Regions from separate parts of the Nonomuraea mangrovi genome, predicted to be linked through region 3. Evidence: riboswitches for the same ligand, from Rfam matches in the RefSeq annotation. Region 3 holds a riboswitch; each other region holds the start of a gene.
The links. A riboswitch is a leader RNA that binds a small molecule or an ion and turns the genes downstream of it on or off. The one in region 3 is predicted to bind cyclic di-AMP.

Region 1 (4,790 bases), on a different contig from region 3:
CTGTCGCACCAGATGCTGGTCTACGACAGCCACACGGCGCTGCTCCCGATCGACGTCCACGACACCGCCAGGGGTGCCCTTCTCATCGAGGAGAGCACCCTGGTGGGCGGCGTCGTCAGCCTCTTCGAGAGGCTGTGGGCGGCGGCGACGGACTTCGCCACGCTGACGGCCCCCGGTGCCGGGCGGATCACCCGGCTCTCCGAGACGCAGCAGCGTGTGCTGACCTGCATGTGCACCGTGAGCAAGGACGAGGTGGGCGCCCAGCGGGCCGGCATGTCGCTGCGCACCTACCGCCGGCACATAGCGGACCTGCTGTGTGCGCTCGATGCCGGCAACCGCGCACAAGCAGCGTTGACGGCGCGCGAGCGGGGCTGGGTGTGACCGCATGCGGGGCCTCGCCCATCGTACGTGGTGATCTTGTGCTCGACCGCCATGAGGGAGAGGGTCAGCTCACGGATCCGACGGCGGATGGTGTCGCGATGTTCGAGCAGCACGTCGAGCCGCCATGGCAGCCGGCCTAGATCGGCCGGACCGACGCAGGGACGCCCTCGAAGTCGGCGCTGCGGGCGGTCTCGGCCCACTGCTCGACCTGCTCCAGGCCACGCCGGTAGACACCCGAGATACGCTCGACCGCCTCGCGCCCGAGCGGCAGCCGCAGCGGCACCTCGTCACTGTGCGCGAGGGACACGATGATCTCGGCCGCCCGCGCCGGGTCGCCTTCCTGCAGGCCGTCGGTCCCCGCCATGTCCGCGCGGACGGCGGCGAGCAGGTCGCGGTAGGTCTCGGACGCCTCGGCGAACTCGAGCACGTCGGCCGCGTTGAAGTCGGTCCTGAACCGGCTGGGCTCGACGATCATCACGCGGATCCCGAACGGCGCCACCTCCCCTGCCAGGGCCTCGGACCAGCCTTCGAGGGCGAACTTCGACGCGGAGTACGCCGACACGCCGGGGAACGACATGCGCCCGCCCTGGCTGCTCATCTGCACGATCGTCCCCGTGCCCCTGCCCCGCATCGCCGGCAGCGCCGCTCGGACGAGGGCTGCGGGGCCGAACAGGTGCAGCTCCATCAGCTCGCGCAACCGCGAGTCACTGACCTCCTCAACCGCTCCCACCACGGCCCGGCCCGCGTTGTTGACCAGCACGTCCACCTGCCCGAAGCGGTCGAGCGTGCCCTGCACGAGGTCCGCGGCCGCGGCGACGTCGCGGGCGTCGAACTTCGCGATCAGGAAGGTGTCCGGGTACGCGGCCTCCAGGTCGGCCACGCTCTCGGGCCGGCGCACCGCCGCCACCACGTTGTCGCCCGCCGCGAGCGCCGACTCCGCCAGTGCGCGCCCGAAACCGCGGGACGCGCCGGTGATGATCCAGGTCTGTGTCGTCATGGCGAGAACGCTATGGTTTCGAGCGCGCTCGAACGCAAACCCGCGCGACCACGAACACTGAGACGTCGTCGTGGTGAGCGGGTGGCGAGACGCCGGAAATGATGTCGCCGGGCATTCGGCTGACGCGTAAGGTGCGGGCGTGCATCCTGCTGATTTCTATACAGGCATCGTCGCCGAGTTATACGGGCCGCTGAAGTCCGTGGCCCAAGATCCAGAGCCCTACGCGGCGTTCGTCCAAGAGGCTGGTTCCCCGGCTCTGGAGCTGGGGTGCGGGGACGGCGATCCATTGCTCGACCTGCGTCGGCGCGGCCTCGACGTCGAGGGTGTCGACTCCTCGGCGGACATGCTGCAGCGGTGCCGTCACCGGGCGCGGAAGCAAGGCGTCGATGTCGTCGTCTACCACCAGCGCATGGAGGCGCTCGATCTGCCACGCCGCTACCGTGCGATCTTTCTTGCCGGGCCGACTTTCAACCTGCTCCCCGACGACTCCATCGCTCTGGCCGCCCTTCACCGCATCCGCGACCATCTCGCCGTGGGCGGCACCGCCCTGGTGCCGCTGTTCGTCCCATCGCCCACACCTGCCGAACGGATCGGCCGGGTGCGCACCGCTACAGCGGACGACGGTGCAGAGTTGCGGGTCTCGGTGGTGTCCGAGGAGCGTAGCGATTCCGCGCGGACGCAGACGACGGTGTTGCGCTACGAGCGGTGCCGCGACGGCGAGAGCACCGTCGTGGACCGCCCCTGGGTACTGCACTGGTACACCCGCTCAGGATTCGAGAGCCTTGCCGCAGCCGCCGGCCTGATCGCGGTCTCGGTCCTGGAGTCGCCAGGCGCCTCCGACCTGCAATTCCAGCTGCAGGCCGCCGGTTAAGCTGCTGTCGAGTTGTCAGGGTTGCCTGCTGGTCGCCGCCCAGTCGAGGAGCGCCTGAGCGGTCTCGAAGCGGCGGCTGGAGCTGCTCTCTCCCAGAAGCACGCCGACCAGCTGACGGCCGTCCCGGTCGGCGGCGAAGGCGAGGGTGTAGCCCGCGGCGCGCGTGAATCCGGTCTTCAGGCCGATGGTGCCCGGCGTGCGGAGGAGGCGATTCGTGTTCCGCCAGGAGTAGGCGCGGTGCTCCGCCGTCTCAGGGATCGAGCGGTGCCGGGTGGAGCCGACCTTCTTGATCAACTGGTTGTTCAGCGCCGCCTGGGCGAGCCGCACCTGGTCGCGTGCGGTGGAGTAGCCGCCGCCCTTGGCGGGCATCCCGTCGACGTTGACGTACAGTGTGTCCTTCATGGCGAGCTCGCGGGCGTTGGCGTTCATCTTCGCCGTGAACGCGTCGACACCAGGCCCGTACGTGCGGGCGAGCGCGTGGGCGGCGTCCGCGCCGGAGGGCAGCATCAGGGCGTACAGCAGGTCCTCCACGGTGAGCCGGTCACCGGCGCGCAGGTACGCCACCGAGGCGCCGCCCCTCGACGCGTAACGCACGTCCTTGGCGGTGACCTCGACCACGTCGGTCGGCTTGGCCTGCTTCAACACGGTGTAGGCGGTCATCACCTTGGTAATGCTGGCCACCGGGACCCGAAGATCGGCCTTCTTGCTGAAGTAGACCTTGCCGGTCTTGGCGTCGATCACATGGGCGGCACGGCCGAGCACCGCGGGGGCGTCAGCGGAGGGGGCGGGAACGTGGGCACGGGGAGCCGGTGAAACGACCGAACCGGCCGGTGGGGCGGCCTGTGCGACAGGGGCGACGGCGGTCACGGCGCCTGCGGTGATGGCGACGCCGAGCAGCGCGCGGCCCAGCCGGTTCTTGAGGTACGTGGGCATGAAGGGGTTGTGCTCCTAGCTTCCATGCCGCCTACCGGGTTAGCTGACGGGTTCGGGCTGGGAAGTGCCCTACGGACGCGGCTGAGCCGGCGTTCGATTCACCCCAAGGGAAGTGGGTCCCCGGTTCCGTGGATACGGATTCGGCGGCCGAGTGTCGTCCTGCGGATGAGCCTCAGGAGACGCGCGGTCCGGGCAATGCAATGGCAACGGACGAGTCGACGGCTCGCTGCACAATGCACTAAAAATAGCCAAACTGCACAAAAGGGGCAAATACTCCACACTCGCTCCCGCCCGATCCGCTACGCGTCGGCGATCGACCCCCAGCCGTCGTTCCAGATGTTGTCCCAGTCGGCCTTCACGATGAGCTTGTACGCGCGGTGATCGCAGCACCGAGCCGGCAAGGTGCGACACCGACCGCCAGCAGGCGGAACCGGCTCGATCCGCGCCCCAGCCGCGTCCGTTGACTCAGCGTCCCCGGTCATGTCGGAGCGGGGACGGTTCGAGGTCGAGCGCGAGGTGGAGTTGGCGCGTCCACCAGCGCAGCTGCGCGGTCGGGTCGCTCGCCGCGACGCCGGTGAGGCCGGCGCTGCGGCGGAAGGCACTCCCGTAGAGAGGCTCCATCGCCATCGCTTGGTGGAGGGCCGCGACCGCGAGCCGCGTGTCCTCGGTCGAAGCCGCGGACGGCCGAAGCCTGTGGAGTGCGTCGACAACCGGGTTCAGCATCCCGTCGCCATGCTCTCGCCAGCCCGCAGCATGCAGCGCGACCGCCAGCTCGCCGTAGCCCTGCCGGTACAGACCTGCGAGTGACTCGACGAGCTCCAGGAGGTCGGCGCCCTGCTCCAGCCACGACGAGAGAACGTCCTGCACAGCGGCTCTCAGTTGGCGTCCACCGTGTCGAAGCAGTTCGCGCAGCAGGTTGTCGCGGCTCTGGAAGTGGTGTGTCACGCCGGCGTCGGTCATGCCGACCCGGGCGGCGACGGCACGCACCTGGACCGCCGCGACGCCTCCGTCGGCGAGCAGCGCTGCCGCGGCGTCGAGGATCAGCCGGCGAGCCTCTTCAGGCGGTCTTCGTGTACGGCGTGTCCCCACGACTCCAACCTTACCTTGACCGGCCAAGGCAGCGGGTCGTATCGTACCTTGACAGCTCAAGGTAAGGGGTGCGGACATGCCTGTGGTCGACCTCACGACGTCGCGAGGGAACGAGGTTCCGGCCTCCCGTGAGGGCCTCGCTCGACGATTCGGTGCCGTCCCTGGCGGCAGGCGCCGGGACGAGCCGGGCTCCGACCAGCGATGACCGAAGTCACCCTCGCCCGAGGAGACGTGACGCTGCGAGGCACGGCCACCGGCATCGGTCCGACCGTCATCCTGCTCCACGCCGGAGCCGAACGTCGCGGTGTGTGGACGCCGGTCGCGGCGGCGCTCGCCCTGTCCGGGCTCCGGACCGTGGCCTTCGACCTGCGCGGTCACGGCGACAGCTCGGGACGGGCAACGACGCTGCGGGCCATCGAGCAGGACGTGACCGCGATGATCTGCCGAGAGCCGGCACCGGTCGTCGTGGTCGGCGCCTCCCTCGGCGGGCTGGCCGCCATCGCGGCCCTCGCCGACCCA
Region 2 (4,790 bases), on a different contig from region 3:
CTCGACGTCCTCGGCGGCGTAGCGCATGCGCGTGCCGTGGACGGGTCCGCACCAGCGCATGAGCTCATGGACGGCGCGCGGCACCAGCGACGGCTCCGCGCGGAGTCTGGCGAGCTGGTCGGGATGGGTGAGCAGGGCGGCGGCGCCGTTCCCGATCAGGTGGGCGGTGGTCTCGTGGCCCGCGAGGACGAGCGTGAGCACCATGGTGATCAGCTCGGTGTCGGTGAAGCGGTCGCCGTCCTCGTCGTGGGCTCTGATCAGCCCGGTGAGCAGGTCGTCGGCGGGCTCGGCGCGGCGACGGGGGATGAGGTCGCGGATGTACTCGACGACGCCGACGAGCGGCTCGGCGAGGGCGCCGGGCTCCATCGTCGTCATGCGAGCGCCCCAGACCCTCCACTGGGCGCGGTCGGCCTCAGGGATGCCGACGAGCTCGCAGATGACGGTGATGGGAAGCGGGTAGGCGTACTCCTCGACGAGGTCGACCACGCGGTCGGTCGGCAGCGCGTCGAGGAGCTCGGCGCTGATCTCCTCCACCCTGGGCCGCAGTTCCGTCACCCGCCTGGCGGTGAAGGCGCGCGAGACCAGCCTGCGCAGCCTGAGGTGGTCGTCGCCGTCGAGATCGAGGATCCCGTCGGTGAGGTAGCGGGCGTATTCGGGCGGGACGCCTCTGGCCTGTGTCAGCTTCTCCCGCATGTCGGTGACCTCGGCGCCGGGCACGTTGCCGGGGTCGTTGACGAAGCGGTGGTCGCTCAGCACGGACTTGACGTCGTCGTACCGGGTGACCAGCCAGATCGGGGTGTCCTGCCCGGGGAAGGAGGCGCGGAGGACGGGCGCCTCCTCCCTGAGCTGGGCGAAACCCCTGTAGGGATCGGTCAGCAGGCCGGGGTCCATCAGGTTGACGGTCTTCATGAGCGCCTCTCGTGACCGGAAGGATGAATCTGGTCATCGAGTCAAACGTACGCTCGCCGCCGACCCCCTGCAAGGATCAGTTCATCGAGATGTGCACGTGGTCGTAGTGGTTGGCGGTGATGCTGCCTCGGTCGGACATCGCCCGCCAGCCGCTGCCGCTGTTGATGCGCTGCCGCCAGATCACGTACTTGATGCCCAGGCGGCTCTGGTTCTTCATCGCCCACGCGGCGACCTGGTCGCCGAGCGTCCTGTTGGCGGCCGTCGGAGTGGCGCCGCCCGAGCTCATCATGAAGTCGCAGGCGCGCCCGAGCGGATGCTCTCCGCTGCCGCCCGACCGGTAGCAGCCCACCTCGAACGGCAGCGCGAACGACTTCTTGATCGTGTCGCGCATGAGCCTGGTCCGCGGCGTGATGTTCTCCGAGCCCGTGGGCAGCTCGGGCGCCCAGCTTCCGTCGCTCTTGCGCCCCGGCCCCGTCGGCACGAGGCCCTGCAGCTTCTTCTCGATGTTCTTGATCATGCCCTCGGCCTCCTTCCGGTCGTCGGCGACCTGGTCGGCCTCCGTCTTGATCCGGTCGGCGAGCGCGATCGCGTCGGTGGCGGCCTGCTTCTTGGTGTCGCGGGCCGCGGCGACGCTCTTGACCACGGCATCCTGCTCGGCGCTCATCTGCTCGAGCAGCGCGGCGGTGTTGAGGTCGGGGGTGTAGAGCAGCATCGGCAGGTCGGGGGTGCTGGCCTGGTAGCGCATCTCGGTGATCTTGGAGGCCTCGGCTTCGGCCTTGGCCAGCGTCTGCTCGGCCGTCGCCAGCCGCTTCTTCGCCGTCTTGGCGGCCTTCCGGGCCTCGGCGAGCGAGACCCGCTTGGCGTTGTAGCGCTCGATGAGCTTGTCGACCTTGGTATTGAGCTCCTTCAACTCGGCGCGCAACGTGGGCTCGGACGGCTTGGGGGCAGCCGAGGCCGCCGTCGCGGAACCGATGATGAGGGACAGCGCGGCAAGAGCACCGCATGCGAAACGAGACGTGGGGGACGCCACGAACGATCCTCTCCGTCTGCCGGCCGGGTTAGCTGACGGGTTCGGGCGGGAGATGCGGCCCTACCACAGACGTGGATTCACCCCAGGTTCTTGGTGGGTCCCCGGCTCCCGGGCGACGCGCCCGGGATTAGGCATGTAACGGCTGTGAAAGCCGACGAAAAGGGATGTTAGTAGTAAACCAGCGGTAATGCGACCTAAATCGGACACCAAATCAGTGATCTACCTGAGCGCGCAGAAGCCGCGCGGCCTCCTCCGGCAGCACGTCGTTGACGAACGCCCCCATCGCCGACTCCGAGCCCGCGAGGTACTTCAGCTTCTCCGGGGCTCTGCGGATGCTGAACAGCTCCATGTGGAGATAGGCCAGGTCACGACCCCGCCGCACGGGGGCCTGATGCCAGGCGGCGACGTACGGCATGACCACGCCGAACAGGCCGTCGAGCGCTCTCAGCACACGGGTGTAGACGGGACCGAAGGCGGCGCGCTCCTCCTGGGTGAGGGCGGCCAGGTCGGGCACCTGGCGGTGCGGGTAGAGGTGGACCTCGAACGGGTAGCGGGCGGCGGCCGGCACGAACGCGGTCCACAGCTCGTTGCCGGCGACCACACGCTCGCCCGCGCGCTCCGCGGCGAGCACGTCGGCGAACAGGTTCGGCCGGCCCGCCGCGGCCGCCAGGTGCCGGCGGGTGCGCGGGGTCACGTACGGGTAGGCGTAGATCTGGCCGTGGGGGTGGGCCAGCGTGATGCCGATCTCGGCGCCCCTGTTCTCGAAGCAGAACACCTGCTCCACACCGGGGATCGCCGACAGCTCGGCCGTGCGGTCGGCCCATGCCTCCATGACCAGCTCCACCTGCTCGTCGGAGAGGGCGGAGAAGGAGGAGTCGTGGTCGGAGGTGAAGCAGACCACCTCGCAGCGCCCGACGCCAGGGCGCACCTCGCTCAGGCCGCCTGGATCGGTGTAGGAGCCCAGGTTGGTGGAGAAGCTGGGGAACCTGTTCTCGAAGACGACCACGTCGTAGTCCGGCGCGGGGATCTCGGTCGGCATCCCGGGCCTGGTCGGGCACAGCGGGCACTCGTTGGCCGGAGGCAGGAAGGTACGGGTCTGCCGGTGGCCCGCCATCGCCACCCACTCCTCGGTGAGCGGGTCGTAGCGCAGCTCGGAGGCGACCGGCCTGGGCGGCAGCTCGCGCTCGTCGATCGCGCTCCTGTCGGCGTCGTCGCGCCGATCGAAGTAGATCAGCTCCCGGCCGTCGGCCATGTGCGCGATGGTGCGCTTCACTTCGTTTCCTCCGCGATGATCAGTTCTCCCGCCCGCTCGGCCAGCTCCGCGCGGGCCTCCTCCGGCAGGTTCGCGTCGCTGATGACGACGTCGGCCTCCGACAGTTCCGCGATCGTGCTGATGCCGACCGTGCCCCACTTGGTGTGGTCTGCGGGGACCACCAGGCGGTGGGCGGAGGCCACCAGCTCCCTGTCGGTCTCCGACTCCAGCAGGTTCGGGGTGGTGAACCCCGCTCTCGTGCTCATGCCGTGCACGCCGAGGAAGAGCGTGTCCACGTGCAACCGCCTGATCGCCGCGACGGCGACGGGCCCGACGAGGGCGTCGGAGGGCGTGCGGACGCCGCCGGTCAGCACGACCGTGCGGTCGGCGCGCGGGCTGCGGTGGAAGACGTCGGCCACGGGGATGGAGTTGGTGATGACGGTCAGGTCCGGCACATCGACCAGGTGGTGGGCCAGCGTCCATGTGGTCGTGCCCGCCGACAGGGCGACGGCCGTGCCGGGACGGACGAGCGTGGCGGCCCTGCGGGCGATCGCGTCCTTCTCCGGCTGCTGGCGCATCGACTTGGCGGCGAAGCCGGGCTCCTCGGTGGAGCCTGGGCCGTTGATCGTGGCGCCGCCGTGGACCTTCTCCAGCAGGCCTCGCTCGGCGAGCGCCTCCAGATCCCTGCGTATGGTCATGTCGGAGACGCCGAGCTCGCGCACGAGGTCGGCCACCCGGACTCCGCCGCTGCGGCGGACGCGCTCCAGGATCGCCTGCTGTCGCTGTGGTGCGAGCACGTACCCCTCCTTCCAACAGATTCCACCAAATTATGACACATCTATGTTGAAACATGGGGAGTGGGATCCGGCAAAGCCCTTGTCGCGAGAGACGCGTTCGCGAGAGGTTGGGATCATCACGTGAGGAGGTAAATCATGGCCAAGCGCGCACGCAAGACCAAGGCCCGCAAGAAGAAGGCGGCCAACCACGGCAAGCGCCCCAACGCTCGCTGAGGTAGGACATCGGGTACTGCTCGTACCCGATGTTCATCCCTCCTGCGGGCCCCGCGAAAGGCCCGGACGCGAAACGGTGTGACAGGCCGTCGGAGGCCTGCGCGTCACGGTGACCGGCGCGGTTACCGGCTTCCACCGGCGGCGGTCGCCATAGTGTGACGCATGATGTCGCGTGGACTGCGGATCCTCATCGGCCTCGCGGCCGCGATGATCGTGCTCGCGGGTCTCAGGAGCGTCAGCGCGATCGTGGGCCCCGCCTTCCTTGCCCTCACGCTGACGATCGCGGTCAGCCCGCTGCGTTCATGGCTGAAGCGGCGCGGCGCGCCCCCATGGGTGCTGATGACCGTGCCGCTGCTGGTCGTCCTGCTGGTCCTGCTGGCGTTCGTGAGCTCGCTTGTCGTCTCGATCGCACAGCTGGCCGGCCTGCTGCCCACCTACACCGACGAGTACAACGCGATGGCCGCGGGGGTCACGCGGTGGCTCGGCACCTTCGGCATCACCCCTGACCAGATCAGCGCCGCGGTCAAGGCGCTGGACCCCAGCAAGCTCGTGCCGCTCGTGCAGGGCTTCCTGTCCAGTCTGCTCGGCG
Region 3 (4,790 bases):
CGCGGCTGTCCCGCGGGCATCGGGGTGAAGTCGTTGAAGAGCGGCTCGAAGACGACGGGGTAGATGAAGGAGGCCCCCACCGTCAGCACGAACGCACCGGCGGCCGCGGGCACCCACCACCGCTTGAAGCGCCTGGCCAGGCCGACGATCGCCAGCACCATGACGGACAGCAGCACGACGCGCACGCCGATGGACTTCAACCTGTCACCCGTCCAGCTCCCCCAGTTCTGGGTGGAGAGCCCGAAGGCGCGCAGCTCGGTCTCGAACCACATGCCGAGCGGCCAGCGCAGCAGCTCGACGACGGCGGTCAGCACGACGACACCGAGGACGACGCGCAGCCACCACGGCCCTCTGAGCCTGCCGAGCAGGCGCGCGCCGAGTGGCGTGGCCACGAGCAGTCCCGCGAACACGACGGTCAGCCCGAGTGACAGGTAGGCCGGCACGCTGGTGGCCGCGTCGAAGGCTCGGGCTCGGGCGATCTCGGCGGCGGTGAAGTCCCGCGCGGGATCGGGCGGTACGGAGGGCGCCCCCCGCAGGAGGTCCCACGGCGTGGTGAACGCCACGACCGCGAGGATCGCCGCCCCGAGCACCACCAGCGCGATGCCCGCCTGCCGGTCCAGCCGCCTCATCCGTTTCCCTTCGCGCCGGTCAGCTCGTCCCGGACATACTCCCGCCAACGCGTGACGAGCGCGCGGACCGACAGGCCCAGCGGCTCCAGCGCGTGGTCGAGATCCTGTCCGGCAGCCCGATGGTAGAGGTCGACGAGCGCATGCTCGCCGTACACGGTGGCGACCAGCCGGCAGGCCAGCCACGCCTCCTGGTAGACCTGCGCGAGCCGCGGCGAGCCCGGCGCGAAGTCGGCGTCGGCGGGCAGCGCGGAAGGGAGCAGTCCCGCGCGCGCCTCGGCCGCCAGCTCCGCCGCCGCCACCCGCGTGGGGAGGCCCGAGCGCAGGTAGCCGACGTAGTCGGCGAAGCCCTCCCGCAGCCACACGGGCCGTCCTTCGGTGCCGGCGGCCACGTGGGTGAGCTCGTGGGCGAGGACGACGTCGCGGCCGACGGGCGTCAGCCGCGCGAACGCGCCGGGCAGGACGATCACCCGTCCCTGCGAGGCCAGCGCGGCCAGTCCTTCCACGGCTCCCGTGCCCGCGAGCGCGGCGGCCTCCGCGGAGGTCCTGGGCACCAGCACCAACGGCCGTACGGCGCGCCGCAGGACGGCGGAGACGGTGAGCGCGGCCGCGTCGGCTCTGGAGGCGAGGTCGCGGAGGAGCGCGGCCTCGGCGTCGTGGCCCACGACGAGCGAGCGCGTGCCGTACGCCACGGTGACGCCGGCCGCCCACAGCCCTCTGGCCTCGGGCGGCAGCCGACGCCCCGCCGACCCCGCCACCGTGCAGATCGCGGGGCAGGCCAGCGCGGCCGCCAGCAGCGTTCTGCGGGTCACCACGGCTGCGATGCTAGCCCGGACAGGCCAGAACCCCGTCCGAGGGGGGTGGACGGGGTTCTGGACGTCCGGCTAGGCGCCGGGGCGGACCGCGCCGGCGAAGGAGGCCTTGCGCCAGCCGCTGAGCTTCTCGATCCGCACGGTCTTGCCTGTGCTCGGCGAGTGGATCATCCGGCCGTGGCCGACGAACATGCCCACGTGGCCTTTCCCGCGGAAGAACATCAGGTCACCTGGCTTGAGGTTGCTCCATGTGACCTTCTTCCTGATGCGCGAGTACTGGCTGTACGTCACGCGCGGGATCTTGATGCCGGCCTTGGCCCAGGCGTACTGGACCAGTCCTGAGCAGTCGAAGGCACCCGGTCCCGTGCCGCCGAAGCGATACGGGTCGCCGACCTGCTTCTTCGCCATGGCGACGGCCTTGGCGGCCTTCACCTTCTGCCGAGCGGCCTTGGTCTGCTGCTTCGCCTTGGACGTCGACGCCGCGGCCGTCTGCGCGGTGCTCACCGTCTTCAGGGTGCTCACCGCCTCAGCGGTCACGGTCGCCTGTGCCGTGGGTGCGTGGAGGACGACTCCTCCCATCGCCGCCACGACGCCACTCAGGGCAAGGCAGGACAGACGGGTTTTCTTCAAGGGGGTAGACAGAACGTCTCCTCGGGACTTCCACGAATGCCTACCGGGTTAGCTGACGGGTTCGGGCGTGGAAGTCGCCCTTCCGGCCCGAAGGCCGGATTCACCCCAGGTACGTGGGTCCCCGGCTCCGTGCTCCATGCCGCACGGATTCGGCAGGTCGACCGCGCACGCCTCTCAGCGGCCTCGGCGCGGCGACCAGCGGATCTTTTGCGCGCACACCGGCCACTTCGCGGGCCGGTGGACGTTGCCGGCGCCATGGCTTGGTCGCCGCGATGCGAGAAGGTACCTGGATGCCCAACGGCAGGCAAAGCCGAAGTAAAGATGTCAAGATCACCGACCGGCACTTGTCAGGACCGGATCCGCTGCTCCACAGAGCCCTTCGTCGGGCGAAAGTGACCCTTGTCACACTTGTACCAATGACGACTTGTCAGGTCCCATTTGTCACATATGTCACACCAGTAACATGAGCCGGAAGCGAGGGCTTACGCCCTACCCATAAGCTCTCGGCATGCTTGATACGTGGTCGCTTCGCGTGCTGCTGGAGGTCGGACGGCGCGGCTCCTTCTCGGGAGCGGCCGAGGCCCTGTCGATGACCCAGCCGGCCGTCTCGAGACAGATCGCCACCCTCGAACGCCGCACCGGCGTCACGCTCTTCCACCGCCGTCCGAGAGGCGTCCAGCCCACCGAGGCGGGCCTGGCGGCCATCGAGCAGGCCGAGGCCGTGCTCAACGGGATGAGCCTGTTCGAGACCAGGTTGCGGGCCTTCACCACGGCCGAGGCCGGCACGGTCAGGGTCGCGGCCTTCCCCAGCGCGGCCACCAGGTTCGTCCCCGAGAGCTTCCGCCGTTTCGCCGCTGCCCGCCCCGCCGTCGAACTCTCCCTCACCGTCGGCGGGGAGGGCTTGATGGAAGGCGCGATCGACGTCGACCTGCGCACCTCATGGGACGCCGCTCCCGAACCCGGGCTCGAGGTGCTCGACCTGTTCGAGGACGAGCTGCTGGTCGCCCTGCCCGCCGAGCACCCGCTGGCGGCGGCCGAGCGCGTACGGCTGGCCGACCTGGCCGACGAGCCGTGGATCGACGGCACCCACCCCGACTGCCTGGGCCCCATCGCGGAGCTGGCGGCCGCGATGGGCCGCGCGCCGAGGATCAGCCACCTGTGCGACGACTGGAACGGCCGCCAGGGCCTGGTGGCGGCGGGGGTCGGGGTGATGCTCTACCCGTCGATCGCGGGCAGGGCCGTACGCGCCGACATTAGGCTGGTGGAGCCCTCGCCGCGGCTGCCCGCCAGGCGGATCAGCGCCGTCTTCCTGCCTGCGCGTGGACGCCCGCCCGCGGTGAGCGCCTATCTGGAGGTGTTGCGCGAGATGGGCGAGGCCTACGGGCGGATGGCGCCGACGAGCCGCCTGCCGTAGGCGGACAGGGGGACGACCTTCACCACGTCACCCGTCTGGGGGGCGTGCACGATCTTGCCGTCGCCCGCGTAGATGCTCACGTGCCCGAGGCCCTCGCTGAAGATCAGGTCGCCGGGCTGCAGGGCGTCGAGCGAGACCCTGCGCTTGGCGCCCCACGCCCACTGCTCCCACGTCGTCCGCGGCAGCGACACGCCGCCCGCCCGCCACGAGGCCTGGGTCAGGCCCGAGCAGTCCCAGCCGCCGGGCCCGGTCCCGCCGTACTGGTAGGGCTTGCCGACCTGGGCGAAGGCGAAGCTGAGCACGGAGGCCGCGTTGCCGGAGGCCGAACCGGTGTACTTGATGCCGGTGCTGTTCGGGTTGCCGACCTTGTAGGCGCCGAGCTTTCGCAGCAGCTTCTCCTGCTCCTTGATCAGCTCGAGGACCTTGTCCTTCTCCGACTTGACCTCGTCGCGCAGCTTGTCCGCCTCGGTGAGCGCGCCCTTGGCCTGCTCCTTGTCGGCCTTGAGCTGGCGGTTCTCCTGGTCGAAGACGGCGAGCACCTGCGCCCGCTCGTTCGTCATCTGGTCCATGAGCGCCATGCTGCCGAGGGTCGCCGTGGGGTCGGCGTCGCTCAGCATCGTGGTCCACGAGGTCATGTCGGCGCCCTGGTAGGCGTTGACCGCCATGCCGACGACCTCGGCCCGCAGGCCGGCCACCTTGGCCACCTTGCTCTTGTACCGGTTGTTGAGGCCGGTGAAGGTCTTCTTGGCCTTCTTGTACTTCTCGGTGGCGGTGTTGTACTTGTCGACGACCTTGTCGGCCTTGTCGTTGAGCTTCTCGAGCTTGGCCTTCGCCTGCGCGATCGTCGGTTTGGGATCGGCGACCGCGCCGTCCAGAGGCAGGAGAAGAGCCCCGATCACGAGACCCGCAGCCACCGGTACCCGGCCAAACCTCACAGCGACACGCCTCCCAGTGATCACGCCTGGGGCGAAATAGTACAGAAGCGTCGCCTAGCAGCTCAAAATGTCGCCCAATTTGTGACCTAGGCCCGGCCAAGACGGCGCAGGAGCAGCGCCGACTGCACGGGGCGCGCGCCCATCCTGCGCACCGACTCGGCCACCTCGCGGTCGGAGGAGACCACCGCGATCGCCCTGCCCTGCGGCTCGGCCCTGACGAGCTGGCGGATCAGGTCGTCGGCGATCTCGCCGGGCGCGCTGAACATCACCCGCACCCCGCGCGGCGCGACGACCTGCACCGGCGCGTTGAGCTCCGCGCCGTCGAAGACCACGGTCACCTCGACCCTGGTCTGCGCGACCAGGCCGCCGAGGC
Region 4 (4,790 bases), on a different contig from region 3:
GTCGCCGACCTGCACCTCGACGTGGATCTCGACGCGGCGCGCAGGGACGTCGTCCTGTTCGGCGCCCCCTACCGGGGCATCGACCAGGGCGAGCGTGCCGCGGAATGGCTCTCCCGTGTGCTCGCCGTGCCCAGCAGGCTCGTGAGGGTCCCGCCCGACCACGACAGGGTGACCGACGGCCGGACACCGGGGACGTCCGGATACGCCGACAGCAGCCCCGTCCACGCCATCTCCCAGGCCTCGCTGGACGAGCTCAACCGGCGGCTGGGCGCTTCTTCCCTTCCGATGTCACGTTTCCGGCCCAACATCGTGATCGACGGATGGGACGAACCCCACCTGGAAGACCTGATCGGCCACGTCCGCATCGGGGACACCGAACTGGGCTTCGCCAAGCGGGCCATCAGATGCGCCGTCACGATGGTCGACCAGCGCACGGGGACGAAGGCGGGCCCCGAGCCGCTGCGCACGCTCGCCACCTACCGCAGGGCGGCCGAGGGCGGGATCGCGTTCGGCGTCAAGCTGTCCGTCCTGCGCCCCGGCAGGCTGGCCGTCGGCGACGCGCTGGTCGCGAGCGACCCCTGATCACGTCCTCGCAGGTGGGAGACCTGCAGGTCCGGGCGACGGCCACGAGCCCCGGAGCGCGAAGACGCTACGCGCCCGGGGAAGGGCTCAACGGACGAACGAGGTCAGGAGAGCTTGTGGATCCAGTGGTGGGTGTCGGGACGCGTGCCGTACTGGATGCCCAGCAGTTCCTCACGCACCTTCATGGTCACCGGACCCGGCGTGCCGTCGCCGATCGTCCAGGCGCGGTCGGCGCCCTTCACCGACCCGACCGGGGTCACGACCGCCGCCGTGCCGCACGCGAACACCTCGGTGAGCTCGCCGGACTCGCACCCGGCCTGCCACTCCTCGATCGAGATGCGGCCCTCCTCGGCCTCCAGTCCCAGGTCGGCGGCCAGGGACAGGATGGAGTCGCGGGTGATGCCGGGCAGCAGGGTGCCGGTCAGCGCGGGGGTGAAGAGCTTGTTGCCGAAGACGAAGAACAGGTTCATCCCGCCCATCTCCTCGACGTACCTGTGCTCGTTGGAGTCGAGCCAGACCACCTGGTCGCACCCGTTAGCGACAGCCTCGCGCTGGGCGACGAAGGCGCCGGCGTAGTTGCCGCCGCACTTGGCCGCGCCGGTCCCGCCGGGGGCGGCGCGGGTGTACTCGGTGGACAGCCACACCGACACCGGCTGCACGCCGCCGCTGAAGTAGGAGGCGGCGGGCGAGGCGATGACCATGTACTTGTAGGTCTTGGACGGGTAGTTGACGCCCAGCCCGACCTGGGTCGCGATGATGAAGGGCCGCAGGTAGAGGCTGTGTCCCTCGGTGGTGGGGACCCACTCGCGGTCGGTCTGGACGAGCAGGTCCAGGGACTCGACGAAGGTGTCCTCGGGCAGTTCGGGCATGGCCATCCGGACGCAGGAGGCGTTGAAGCGGGCGGCGTTCGCGTACGGCCTGAACGTGGCGATCGACCCGTTGGTCTGGCGGTAGGCCTTGAGTCCCTCGAACAGCTCCTGCGCGTAGTGGAAGACCGAGGTCGCGGGGTCGAGGACGAGCGGCCCGTACGGCATGAGCCGCGCGTCGTGCCAGCCCCTGCCCTCGGTGTAGTCGATCGAGATCATGTGATCGGTGAAGGTCTGCCCGAACCCCGGGCTCGCCAGTACCTGCTCACGCTCCGCCGCAGTGCGAGCGTGGTCGGAGAGCTGCACATCGAAGCTGAGCTTCTGAGCGGTGGTCATGACGGAAATCCTTCTCTTTTCGCGAGATTTGCCCTGAGTCCATTTTGCGATGAACCGGGTAACGGGAACTTACAGCAAACGCCTGGCGATCTCGCGAGCCGCCAGGCGCTCAATGTGGTATCCAGGCGGCTACGCGCTCGCCGGATCCAGGACAGTATGGACCCGGCCGAAGGGCGCCAGGCCGCCTGTGGTGCTGAGTGGCAGGCGGTCAGGCGCCGCCGGCTACTCGTGCGGTGATGTCGTCACCGATCTCGTGCGTCGTACGGCCGGCCCATCCCGCCAGGCGTTCCACGATGTCGTCGGCGACGGCCTGCTCGACGCGGGCCGCCTCCTCGGTCAGGCCGAGGTGGTCGAGCATCATGGCGACGGACAGGATGGTGGCGGTCGGGTCGGCCTTGCCCTGGCCCGCGATGTCGGGCGCGCTGCCGTGGACCGGCTCGAACATGCTGGGCGCGGTCCTGTCGGGGTTGATGTTGCCGCTGGCGGCCAGGCCGATGCCGCCGGCGATGGCGGCGCCGATGTCGGTGATGATGTCGCCGAACAGGTTGTCGGTGACGATCACGTCGAAGCGCTCCGGCTGGTTGACGAAGAACATCGAGGCGGCGTCGACGTGCTGGTACTCGGTGGTGACGTCGGGGAAGTCCGCGGCGACCCGGTTGAGGGTGCGCATCCAGAGGTCGCCCGCGTAGGCGAGCACGTTGGTCTTGTGGACCAGCGTGAGCTTCTTGCGGGGACGCTCGGCGGCCTTGGCGAAGGCGTAGCGGATCACACGCTCGACGCCGAAGGCGGTGTTGAGGGAGTCCTGGGTGGCGACCTCGTGCGGGGTGCCGCGACGCAGGACGCCGCCGGCGCCGGCGTAGAGGCTCTCCGTGCCCTCGCGGACGACGATCATGTCGATGTCCTCGGGGCGGGTGTCGGCCAGCGGGGTCTCCACGCCGGGGAAGAGCTTCACCGGGCGCAGGTTGACGTAGTGGTCGAGCTCGAAGCGGAGTCGGAGCAGCAGGTCGCGCTCGAGGATCCCTGGCGGGACGCTCGGGTCGCCGATCGCGCCGAGCAGGATGGCGTCGTAGCCGCGCAGTTCCTGCAGGGTTTCGTCGGTGAGGGTCTCACCGGTGGCGTTGTAACGGGTGGCACCCAGATCGTAGTGAGTGGTGTCGATCTTGGCGCCGACCGCCTCCAGGACCTTGAGCCCTTCGGCGACGACCTCGGTGCCGATCCCGTCACCGGGAATGACGGCCAGACGAATGTTGCGCGACTCCATGGCCGGTACCTTACCGGGTCGTCTCGGCTGTCGAACACCGCATCTCATTTTCCGGACACGGCGTTTTGTCGGGTTTGCGGTCTTTTGACCCTTTCGTTAGAGTCCCTGCCAGCCTAATCCGCTGCGACGTTCGCACGGAGCCGGGGACCCATTCCCCCTTGGGGCGAATCGGCACCCCCATGCCGTAGGGCGGCTTCCACGCCCGAGCCCGTCAGCTAACCCGGTCGGCCCCGTGGAAGGACATTCCCCTGTCTCGCATCGTCACGGCCGCCGTCCTCGGTGGCCTCCTCGCCGCAGGATCAGCCGCCGCCGCCTCCCCCGCGTCGGCCACCCCCATCCAGGTCGAGACCCTGAAGAGCCAGTCGGTCCAACCTGACGACACCAAGCCCGTACAGGGCGACCCCGCTCGCACGATGACCATCACCGGAGCGGACATCAAGAAGGCCCAGCTCAAGCAGATACCCAAGCCCGCATGGCAGATCGCACTGAAGTTCGCGATGTCCAAACGGGGCACCCCGTACGTCTGGGGCGGCACCAGCCCGAGCGGCTACGACTGCTCGGGACTGATGCTGAGGGCCTACGAGAAGGCGGGGATCGAGCTTCCCCGCGTGGCACGCGACCAGTACCAGGCATTCGACAAGAAGATCAAGTGGGAGAACCTGAAGCCCGGCGACCTGGTCTTCTTCAGCAACCTCGGGCACGTCGGGATGATCTCCAAGGACGGCTACATGGTGCACGCGCCGCGCAGCGGCGACGTGGTGAAGGAGGAGAAGCTCAGCCCGTGGCGCCGCCAGGCGTTCGTCGGCGCGGTACGGCCTGACCCGAAGGGCGTGGCGCAGTCCCGGCGACTGGTCGAGGTGAAGACCGAGGCGGCCCCCATGTCGCTGCGGGCCACCTTCTAGGCCCGGGCCGCCGAACTCGCGGGAGGTTCCAGCACTCCGGCCCCACGACTGGCACGGAGACACGAGGACTCCCTGGCGCTGTCGCATGACGGAGAACACCGTCAGCGGCCGCGAAAGACGTGAAGATCCGAAGGCTCCCGGAGACACCCCGTTCCGCGGAGCCTTCCGGAGGTTCAGGCGCGCGCATGAGCCCGGGAATCACAGGAGACGGTCGTCTCCTGTGATTCCCGGGCTCATGCGGTTCGAAGGCGAGTGGGTTCACCCCGGTGGAGCAGGGGGAACTCCACCGGGTGGCCCCGTTCAGCGGGGGGAGGGGGAGCCGCCGTTGTCCCTGCGGTCCAGCGCGGTCTGGACGGCCTCCGCCGCCTCCTCATCGTGATCTTCGGCGCGGTTCCATGGATACATGTCGTACACGTGACTCATCTCTTTTCGCGGACGCGAGTGGATCGGACGTCGGATCCCGGTCGCGAATCCGACCGGGCCTGGTCTCGTGCGGTCCGGATCACGGACCGGACGGAGGGGGCTTAAGGCCGACACGACGCCGCTCACCGCGACGGGTGGCCGACCTGCCCTAACAGGCCCCGTCGCGGCTGGTAAGAATGACGAGTACCCAGCGCATCCATTCCAAAGTACCTGGCACGGCCCCGGCTGTCTCGTAGGACGTCCGAATATCTCACTATTTGAGACGCCGTTGCGGTGGCGCGCGAGCGCTCCCGAGGAGCGTCCCCTGGACGGAGGGCGGCCGGTGGCCACGGAGGCGCGTGGCACGGCGTGCCGTACGGCGCAGGGAACCGGGAGATGACGGCAAGAAGAACGCCCTCCCGCGCCACAGGGCGGGAGGGC

Region 1: linked by a shared signal. The riboswitch ahead of ACFSKW_RS05625 (D-alanyl-D-alanine carboxypeptidase family protein) and the one ahead of ACFSKW_RS41415 (C40 family peptidase) in region 3 are both predicted to bind cyclic di-AMP.
Region 2: linked by a shared signal. The riboswitch ahead of ACFSKW_RS14025 (coiled-coil domain-containing protein) and the one ahead of ACFSKW_RS41415 (C40 family peptidase) in region 3 are both predicted to bind cyclic di-AMP.
Region 4: linked by a shared signal. The riboswitch ahead of ACFSKW_RS31475 (C40 family peptidase) and the one ahead of ACFSKW_RS41415 (C40 family peptidase) in region 3 are both predicted to bind cyclic di-AMP.

What each region holds. Positions count from the first base shown of each region.
Region 1 is NZ_JBHUFV010000007.1:28,936-33,725, forward strand. It holds gene ACFSKW_RS05610 (hypothetical protein) at 1-381, shown strand, start outside; gene ACFSKW_RS05615 (SDR family NAD(P)-dependent oxidoreductase) at 518-1,378, opposite strand; gene ACFSKW_RS05620 (class I SAM-dependent methyltransferase) at 1,518-2,249, shown strand; gene ACFSKW_RS05625 (D-alanyl-D-alanine carboxypeptidase family protein) at 2,265-3,182, opposite strand; cyclic di-AMP (ydaO/yuaA leader) riboswitch at 3,196-3,338, opposite strand; gene ACFSKW_RS05630 (TetR family transcriptional regulator) at 3,648-4,271, opposite strand; gene ACFSKW_RS05635 (alpha/beta fold hydrolase) at 4,473-4,790, shown strand, end outside.
Region 2 is NZ_JBHUFV010000021.1:113,887-118,676, forward strand. It holds gene ACFSKW_RS14020 (cytochrome P450 family protein) at 1-909, opposite strand, end outside; gene ACFSKW_RS14025 (coiled-coil domain-containing protein) at 986-1,939, opposite strand; cyclic di-AMP (ydaO/yuaA leader) riboswitch at 1,943-2,083, opposite strand; gene galT (galactose-1-phosphate uridylyltransferase) at 2,151-3,212, opposite strand; gene ACFSKW_RS14035 (DeoR/GlpR family DNA-binding transcription regulator) at 3,209-3,988, opposite strand; gene ACFSKW_RS14040 (50S ribosomal protein bL37) at 4,124-4,201, shown strand; gene ACFSKW_RS14045 (AI-2E family transporter) at 4,364-4,790, shown strand, end outside.
Region 3 is NZ_JBHUFV010000061.1:525,242-530,031, forward strand. It holds gene ACFSKW_RS41405 (M48 family metallopeptidase) at 1-629, opposite strand, end outside; gene ACFSKW_RS41410 (hypothetical protein) at 626-1,441, opposite strand; gene ACFSKW_RS41415 (C40 family peptidase) at 1,511-1,960, opposite strand; cyclic di-AMP (ydaO/yuaA leader) riboswitch at 2,091-2,233, opposite strand; gene ACFSKW_RS41420 (LysR family transcriptional regulator) at 2,577-3,482, shown strand; gene ACFSKW_RS41425 (C40 family peptidase) at 3,446-4,396, opposite strand; gene ACFSKW_RS41430 (NYN domain-containing protein) at 4,504-4,790, opposite strand, start outside.
Region 4 is NZ_JBHUFV010000047.1:281,656-286,445, forward strand. It holds gene ACFSKW_RS31460 (MOSC domain-containing protein) at 1-582, shown strand, start outside; gene ACFSKW_RS31465 (branched-chain amino acid aminotransferase) at 687-1,784, opposite strand; gene ACFSKW_RS31470 (3-isopropylmalate dehydrogenase) at 1,993-3,045, opposite strand; cyclic di-AMP (ydaO/yuaA leader) riboswitch at 3,146-3,290, shown strand; gene ACFSKW_RS31475 (C40 family peptidase) at 3,459-3,947, shown strand; gene ACFSKW_RS31480 (hypothetical protein) at 4,248-4,370, opposite strand.